DNA from 2 places in the Mesorhizobium sp. B2-5-4 genome. Region 2 is predicted to be linked to the other one. Evidence: predicted binding sites of a transcription regulator. Region 2 holds the regulator's gene; the other holds the start of a gene.

Region 1 (4,607 bases), on a different contig from region 2:
TCGATCAGCGAGGTGATCATGCGGGCAAAGGTCCGCACTTCCTGCGACAGTTCTTCCGGCGGTTCGTGGTACTGGTCGAAACCCATGTCGTCCTCCCCTCAACGGCTCGCGGATGGAGCCAGGCATTGGCCCGCACCCATGAATGCGTGGGACGCGCCGCGGGTTCCGGGGTCACGGCCACAATTCGGGATGATGGACCGGCGAACTATCTCACGACACTGGCGCCGCGCCGCCCTCTTCCGTGCGCCGCGCGATGAACGCGTCGAGCACGCCTGACGTGGCGGCCGCGGTTGCGGGCGACTCGAAATCGGCGAGGATGCGTTTCCAGACGCCGGTGGCGCGTTCGGTGGCGGTCTTCGACCCGCTTTGCGTCCAGTTGCCGAAATTCGACCAGTCGGCCACCAGCGGCTCGTAGAAGGCGGTGCGGTAGCGTGCCATGGTGTGGCTGGCCGAGAAGAAGTGGCCGCCCGGCTGCACTTCGGCGATGGCCTCGAAGCCGATTGCGTCGTCGTCGCCGGGCGTTGTTGTACAAAGTTCCGCGACCGTCTGCAGCGCTTCGATGTCGGTGACCAGCTTTTCCAGGGAAACACTCAAGCCCCCTTCCAGCCAGCCGGCCGCATGGATGCAGACGGTGGCGCCCGAAAGCACCGAGCCCCACAGCGCGAACTGTGTCTCGTGCGCGGCCTGCGCGTCCGAAATGTTGGCAGCGCTGCCGCCGCCCGAGCGCCAGGGCAGACCAGTGAAGCGCGCCAGTTGGCCTGCACCCAGTGTGGCCTTGACGTGCTCCGGCGTGCCGAAGGCCGGTGCGCCGGATTTCATGTCGACATTGGAGGAGAAGGAACCGTAGACCACCGGCGCGCCCGGCCGCACGATCTGCGCCAGCGTCAGCCCGGCCAGCGCTTCGGCATGCTGCAAGGTCAGCGCGCCGGCCACTGTTATCGGCGCCATCGCACCCGCCAGGCAGAACGGCGTGATGATCAGGACCTGGCCCGCCTTGGCGAAGTCGATGATGCCTTGCGCCATCGGAATGTCGAGCTGGCGCGGCGAGTTGGTGTTGATGACGGTGTAGCAATGCGCGCCTGAGCGGAACTCGTCCTCGGACAGCCCGCGGGCCAGCCTGATCATCTCGAAACTGTCATCGACCTGCGGCGTGCCGCGCGCGAACACGAACGGGAATTTGTCCGACAGGGTCAGCTGCGCCCGATTGACGGCATAGTGGCGGAAACGATTGTCGATGTCCTGCGGTTCGATGCACGGCCCCAGCATGTGCAAGACATCGAAATGCTGCACCAGCTTGATCAACTCCTCGAAGGCGACCAGCGTCCCGGGCCGCCGGCCGCGGTCGAGATCGGTGACGTTGGGCGCACCGGAGCCAGCCAGGAACGTCATCGAGCCCAGTTCGAGCGACAGGTCGCGAGCGCGCGCGCCGGCATAAGCGTGGATCGATCGCGGCGCCGAGGCTAAGGCCGCCACCACCATGTCGCGGCCGATGCGCACCATGTCGGTGTCGGGGTCGACCAGGGCGCCGGCGCGGGCAAGCACGTCGCGCGCCTCGGGCAGCAGCACCTTGATGCCCAGTTCTTCCAGCACGCGCAGCGCCGTGTCGTGGATCGACGCCACCTGGTCGTTGGAAAAGATCGGATGTGGCAGGAATGGGTTCTTCAGCGAGCGGTAATTGGGCTTGCGGCTTGATTCGCTGCCGGCCTCGCCCATGCGTCCGCGCCGGCGTTCGCGCCTGCTGTCTCGTGCCGCGTCATCGATCATCGCGAATTCCCTCCTCATTGCCGCATCGCCTTGCCCTGGGGATCATAGGGCGAGCCCGCGATGACCCGCGCAGGCCGTTCGACGCCGACAATGTGCACGCAAAGCGCCATTCCCTCCCCGGCGAAACCGTCGTCCATCAACGCCAGCGCGACCTCTTGATCGTGTAGCCAAATCCGCCCGAGGTGACGAAGCCGCGCGGCGGCCTCAAGGCTTCCCTTCCGGTCAGTTCGAAGCCGGCATCCTATATGTACTAGACATAAGTGTCCAATACGCTGGCGGACCGGCATCGCGCACTGTCACGCAAGCATCATGTTCACGCCTTAGATCGCTTTCGGGGAGGCACGCGCGGCATCGTCGATGCGGCACCTCTTTCCGTTTTTGCCCTTCGGCCGCTCCGGCATGCTCGTCACAAAGAGGATTGTCCATGAAACACCCACACCGAACCGCCTCGCTCGGCGTCGCGCTGGCCTTGTTCACCGCCCTGACACCGGCGCTTGCCGACGGCGTGGCCTACATCAACAAGGGCCTGGTCGGCGTCGGCCGCATGCCGGCTGCTCAGCGCGACAAGTTCGGCGAGACCTTCGGCTCGGGCTCCGGCATGGCAATCGACACTACAGGCTGGACGCAAGATGCCGGCACCTACAAGGGATCGCTCTGGCTCCTGCCCGACCGTGGCTACAATGTCGCTGGCACCACCGACTACCGGCCGCGCCTCAACACCATCGGCATCGAGTTCACGCCTGTCGCACCGGGTGCGGCTCCCGCCGCCGGCCAGGAGCAGACGGGCGTCAAGGCGACGCTTGCCGACACCATGCTTCTCACCGACGACAAGGGCGCCGATGCCACCGGCCTCGATCCGCTGTCGGATGTACGCCCTGCCGCCGGCGACATGCCGATGCTGCCCGTCGCCACCAACGGCAAGCTCGCTCTCGACAATGAGGCCATCGTGCGGCTGCCCGACGGTTCGATGTTCATCTCCGACGAGTACGGCCCCAACATCTACAGGTTCTCCGCGCAAGGCGGCCTGATGTCGGCGACCCAGCCGCCGGCAGCCCTCGTGCCGATGCGCAAGGGAACGCCGAACTTCTCCTCCGACAATCCCGGTCCGGGTGCCGCCGACCCTGATCCGAAGGATCCCGAAACCGGGCGCCAGAACAACCAGGGCCTCGAAGGCATGGCGATGACGCCGGACGGCAAGTTCCTGATCGCCGTGCTGCAGTCGGCGCCGAGGCAGGACGGCGGCGATTCACCCTCGACGCGCCAGAACACCCGGGCGTTGGTTTACGATGCCTCCGACCTCGCCCATCTGAAGCTCGCGCATGAATACGTCGTGCCGCTGCCGGTGTTCAAGGATGCCAAGGGCAAGACCAAGGTCGCCGCGCAGAGCGAGATCGTGGCGCTTTCGGACACATCCTTCCTGATGCTGGCGCGCGACAGCGGCAACGGCCAGGGCCTGAAGAAGGGTGACGCGTCGCTCTACCGCCAGATCAACATCGTCGACGTGTCCGGCGCGACCGACATCGCGGGCAGCGCCTTCGACGTGGCCGACAAGCCTGCAGCGCCCAAGGGCGTGCTCGATCCCTCGGTGACGCCGGCCAAGCTGACGCCGTTTATCGATATCAATGACGCCGCCCAGCTTGGCCGCTTCGGCCTGCATAATGGTGGGGCGAAGGACCACAACGAGCTTTCGGAGAAGTGGGAAGCGATGTCGTTGGCCAGCGTCCTCGACCCGAAGCTGCCCGACGACTATTTCCTGTTCGTCGGCAACGACAACGACTTCCTCGCCCAGGACGGCTTCCAGGTCGGCGCGCCCTACAAGGCCGATGACGGCGCCGATGTCGACACCATGTTCCTGGTCTATCAGGTCACGCTCCCAGGTCTCGGCAAGAAGTAACGATCACCGCACAAGCGGGCGCGCCTGGCGCGTCCGCCTGTGCAGGTCGTGAAGGCTTACTTCAAGAACTCGGCGTCCTTCGGCACGCCGGCATCGATCGGCTCGGCCGTCCTGCTCGACACGGCCATGATCTTGCCGGCGGCAGACAGGTTGGGCCGCACGAAGACCTGGGCGGGGCCGTTGACGCGGCTGTAGAGATCGATGATGTCCTGATTCATGAAGCGCACGCAGCCGGACGACGCGTTCTTGCCGATGGAATCCCATTCCGGCGTGCCGTGCAGCCGGTACATCGTGTCCTTGCCGTCGCGGAAGAGATAGAGCGCGCGGGCGCCCAGCGGGCTCTGCGGTCCGGGCGGCATGCCGTCCTTGTATTTCGCCAGTTCCGCCCGGCGCTGGATCATTTCGGGCGGCGGCGTCCACACCGGCCACTTCTTGCGCGCCTGGACCACGGCGCTGCCGGTCCATCCGAAACCGGCCTTGCCGAGGCTGACGCCGTAGCGGATGGCCTTTCCGCCGTCGCGCACCAGATAGAGGAAATGCTCGGAAACATCGACGACGATCGTGCCAGGCTTCTCTCCGGTCGGATCGGCCACGATCTGGCGCACGAACTTCGGATCGAGCTTGGCAACCGGGATGGCCGGCAGTTGATAATCCTCGTCGGTGCGCGCCGCATACATGGTTGCGGTATCGCCGACAGCCGGCTCGCTTGGCGCAGCCGACGGCGGGACCGGCGCCACTGCCGGCGGCGCCACATCGGTCGTGGTGCACGCCGAGAGAAGGACGGAAGCGCAGCCCAAAGCGGACGCGCCAACAAACGCGCGCCGGCTCAGGCGCTCAGCAACAAGCGGAATATCGGACATGAACCCCCCGGTGCCCAACGCGCTTGGGATCAATATCCCATTCCGCAAGCTTTGAGAACAGGATGGATCATGGCGTGAGCATCGTGGAC
Region 2 (4,607 bases):
TTCACCAGAGCCGCAAGCGCAAGAACGGCGTGATGATGACGCTCTGCGTCATCGCCGCCGGCATCGGCCTTGCCTGGCTGGCGCTGATCCTCGGCGCGCTGCTCTATAAGGGTCTGTCGGGCGTTTCGCTCTCGGTGTTCACGGAAATGACCCCGCCGCCCGGTGATGCCGGTGGCCTGCTCAACGCCATCTACGGCAGCATCGTGATGACCATCATCGGCATCGTCGTCGGCACGCCGATCGGCGTGCTGGCCGGCACCTACATGGCCGAATACGGCCGCTTTTCGAAACTCACCACCGTGGTACGCTTTATCAACGACATCCTGCTGTCGGCGCCCTCAATCATCATCGGCCTGTTCGTCTACGAATTGATGGTGCGGCCGATGGGGCATTTCTCGGCCATCGCCGGTGCCGTGGCACTGGCCATCCTGGTCATTCCCGTCGTGGTGCGCACCACCGAGGACATGCTCAACCTTGTGCCGAACGCCTTGCGCGAGGCCGGCACGGCGATTGGCGCGCCACGCTGGGTGGTCATCCGTTCGGTGGCCTACCGCGCGGCGATGTCCGGCATCGTCACCGGCATATTGCTGGCCATCGCCCGCATTTCCGGCGAGACGGCGCCACTTCTTTTCACGGCGCTGAACAACCAGTTCTGGTCGAGCAACCTCAACGCGCCGATGGCCAGCCTGCCGGTCACCATCTTCCAGTTCGCTCTCAGCCCCTATGAGGAATGGCAGCAACTGGCCTGGACCGGCGCACTCATAATCACATTGACGGTTCTCGCGCTCAGCATCTTTGCGCGCAGCCTGACCGGACGCAGAGAGGACAAATGAGCCAGATGTTGTCTCCAGACATGACGATTGCCACCGAGGCGGCCGCCAAGGCGAAGATCGAGGTCAAGAACCTCAATTTCTACTACGGCCAGTCGAAGGCGCTGAAGGACATCACGCTGTCGCTGCCCGAGCGCAGCGTGACGGCCTTCATTGGACCGTCGGGTTGCGGAAAGTCGACGCTGCTGCGCGTCTTCAACCGCATCTACGAACTCTACCCCAAGCAGACCGCCGAGGGTCAGGTGCTGCTCGACGGCCAGAACGTTCTCGACCGCTCGCAGGATCTCAACCTGTTGCGCACCAAGATCGGCATGGTGTTCCAGAAGCCGACGCCGTTCCCGATGTCGATCTATGAGAACATCGCCTTCGGCGTCAGGCTCTATGAGAAGATCGGCAAGGCCGAGATGGACGGCCGTGTCGAGCAGGCGCTGAAGCGCGCCGCGCTGTGGAACGAGGTCAAGGACAAGCTCAATGCCAGCGGCCTCAGTCTGTCGGGCGGCCAGCAGCAGCGGCTTTGCATCGCCCGCACCGTGGCGGTGAAGCCGGAGGTCATCCTGCTCGACGAGCCGGCCTCGGCGCTCGACCCATTGTCGACTGCCAAGATCGAGGAATTGATCGACGAGTTGCAGGCCGACTACACGATCGTCATCGTCACACACAACATGCAGCAGGCCGCGCGGGTCTCGAAGCAGACGGCTTTCATGTATCTGGGCGAGCTGGTCGAATTCGACAAGACCGAGAAGATCTTCACGTCGCCTCGCGAGAAGCGCACGCAGGACTACATCACCGGCCGCTTCGGCTGATCTCACGCATACGAGGACCAGGATCATGGCCGAACACACAGTCGCAGCCTTCGACGAGGATCTCGGACAGATCAGCAAGCTGATCAGCGACATGGGCGATCTTGCCGGCACGATGGTCGGCGGCGCCACCAAGGCGCTGCTGAATTCCGACAATGCGCTGGCACAGCGCGTCGTCTCCGACGACGCCATCATGGACGCGCGCCAGCGCGAACTCGACGATCGCGCCATCACCCTGATCGCCAAGCGCCAGCCGATGGCCGACGATCTGCGTCATGTCGTCGGCTCCATCCGCATGGCGGGCGATCTCGAACGCATCGGCGACCTTGCCAAGAACATTGCAAAGCGCGTCGGCTCCGTCGGCCTTACCGCCACCCCGCGCGATCTGTCGCACTCGATAGATTCCATGGCGCAGCTGGTGCTGATCCAGGTGCAGGGGGTAGTCGAGGAATACGCGGCAGGCGATGCCGCCGCCCTCGCCAAGCTCAGGAATGACGACGAACGCATCGACATCAAATACACTTCGGTGTTCCGCGAACTCCTGACCTACATGATGGAGGATCCCCGCAACATCACGGCTTGCACGCATCTTTTGTTCTGCGCCAAGAATCTCGAACGCATCGGCGACCACGTGACCAACATCGCCGAGAATGCGTATTATGTGCTGACCGGCACGCAACTGCCCGCCAACCGTCCGAAGCAGGACGAGACGGCGATGTCGGTGCCGGCGGCTTGACGGCAGGGATGATCAATCGATGATCGCGCCACGCATCATGGTGGTGGAGGACGAGGAGCCGCTCGGCGTGCTTCTCCGCTACAATCTGGAATCGGAAGGCTACCAGGTCGAGGTGGTGACACGCGGCGACGAAGCCGAGATCCGCCTCCAGGAGAACGTGCCCGACCTCCTGGTGCTCGACTGGATGGTGCCGGCGGTTTCCGGCATCGAACTCTGTCGGCGCCTGCGAATGCGGCCCGAGACCGAGAGGCTGCCGATCATCATGTTGACGGCGCGCGGCGAGGAGAGCGACCGCGTGCGCGGCCTCTCGACCGGTGCCGACGACTATCTGGTCAAGCCGTTCTCGACACCGGAATTCATGGCCCGGGTCAAGGCGCTGCTGCGCCGCGCCAAGCCGGAAGTGCTGTCCAGCGTGCTCAAGGTCGGCGACATCGTGCTCGACCGGGAATCGCACCGTGTCTATCGCAAGAAGAGCGAGATCCGGCTCGGACCGACCGAGTTCCGCCTGCTCGAATTCATGATGCGTCATCCCGGCCGCGTGTTCTCGCGCAGCCAGCTGCTCGACAATGTCTGGGGCGAGACGATCTATATCGATGAACGCACCGTGGACGTGCATGTCGGCCGGCTGCGCAAGGCGGTCAACAACGGCCGTATGCCGGACGTGATCCGCACCATTCGCGGCGCTGGTTACGCGATCCGCGAAGACTGAAATCAGGCTACATTCTTGCCCGGAACGCCGGGCCTCGCCAGCACGCCCGGCGCGAAAATCTCCTGGTCCACGAAGGTCAATGCGCGCATAGCGCAACCTTCGCGGATGAGCGGCAGCTCGTTCGGCTCGGTGTCGAAGGAAATCGATTCCGAATGCTGGCCGCCGGCGGTCTGGCCGATGGCCTCGCGCAAGGCCGGCTCGATCAGGTCGAAGGCGGCGGCGCTGACGCCGACCATGGCGACGGGTGCGGGATCGATCAGCGCGAACAGGCTGCCCAGCCCATAGCCCAGCGCCTCGCCGGCCTTGCGATAGGCTTCGCGCTCCGGTCCGTCTTTCTCCCTTGCCGTCGCGGCGAGTGTCCGCATCTGCGCATCGCTGACATCTGCGACCGGTTCGGCGTCCTCGCCAAGCTGCCTGGCGTTGCGCCAGATGGCGTAGTTGCCGGCATAGGCCTCGACGCAGCCGCGCCGTCCGCAGCGGCAGAGCGCGCCTCCCGGGCGATGGATCATGTGGCCGAACTCGCCTCCCGATGAATGCGTGCCGGTGAACAGCTCGCCCTTCAGCACCAGGCCCATGCCGATGCCGTGCGAGAGCAGGATGGCGATGAAGTCGTCGCGGTAGCGTTCGGGGTCGCGCCAGCGCAGCGCCACCGCCATCATGTTGCAGTCGTTCTCCATGGTGGCGGGGATGCCGAACTCGGCTTCAAGTATGTCGGCGAAGGGAATGTTCGTCTGCGGCGTGATCGGCGACCACAGCATCGCACGCGCCTCGCTGTCGGTGATGCCCTGGATCGCCAGCGCGATGCGGGCAATACTGCGGACGTCGAGATCGGGGTCCTCGAGGCGCCGCCGCACTATTGCCGTGCATTCGCCGATCAGCGCCTCGCGCGACATGGTCAGCGTGTCCAGCCGTCGCTGTTCCTCGGCGACCACCTGGCCGGAATAATCGATGACGGCGACGGACAGGAAATTCAGCGACAGCACCACGGTCATCACAGCCGCGGCCTCGGGGTTGAGGCCAAGGCCAACCTGCGGCCGGCCGCGTTTCAGTGAACCGGCTTCGTTCGGCTTGCCTTCGGTCAGGATACCCTCGTCGATCAGGTCGGCTGATATCGCCGATATGGTCGAGTGGCTGAGGCCGGTGGTGGCGGCGATCTCGGTGCGCGAGGGCTGACCACCCTGACGCACGGCTGCAATCACCATGGCGCGGTTGCGCCGGCGCAGATCGTCGTGGCGGATTCCGACCGACATGCTTCCCACATCCTCCCGTCGCCGCGGTTCTTGACACCCCCTCGAACCTCTCCGGCAATGGGCCGAATACTGGCAGATGCGGCAGGAGCTGTCATTTATTTATTGCGGGACTCGAAAAAAGGCTCCCGGCACCTCAAAATCCATCAGAATCGATGTTGACAGTGTTCCGACGATGGATCAGTGTTTTTTCGAGGCTCGAAAAAATAGGGCCTATGCCGGCCTTCGGGCCAGTTTGGTCGCGCCATACGCGGCGCAGGGAGGATATACCATGAAGAGATTCAC

The links. The regulator PhoB, encoded in region 2, activates phosphate uptake and scavenging genes when phosphate is short. The targets are predictions, from matches to a motif close to TGTCATNNANCTGTCAT.
Region 1: the regulator PhoB is predicted to act here: its motif matches at 2,059-2,075, upstream of FJ492_RS05245 (esterase-like activity of phytase family protein).

What each region holds. Positions count from the first base shown of each region.
Region 1 covers NZ_VFUR01000003.1:135,891-140,497, forward strand. Annotated here, with positions in the region: gene FJ492_RS05235 (hypothetical protein) at 1-86, opposite strand, end outside; gene FJ492_RS05240 (trimethylamine methyltransferase family protein) at 211-1,764, opposite strand; gene FJ492_RS29435 (hypothetical protein) at 1,779-1,901, opposite strand; gene FJ492_RS05245 (esterase-like activity of phytase family protein) at 2,189-3,658, shown strand; gene FJ492_RS05250 (L,D-transpeptidase) at 3,715-4,518, opposite strand.
Region 2 covers NZ_VFUR01000006.1:224,262-228,868, reverse strand. Annotated here, with positions in the region: gene pstA (phosphate ABC transporter permease PstA) at 1-833, shown strand, start outside; gene pstB (phosphate ABC transporter ATP-binding protein PstB) at 830-1,633, shown strand; gene phoU (phosphate signaling complex protein PhoU) at 1,659-2,366, shown strand; gene phoB (phosphate regulon transcriptional regulator PhoB) at 2,386-3,075, shown strand; gene FJ492_RS10085 (ROK family protein) at 3,078-4,325, opposite strand; gene xylF (D-xylose ABC transporter substrate-binding protein) at 4,594-4,607, shown strand, end outside.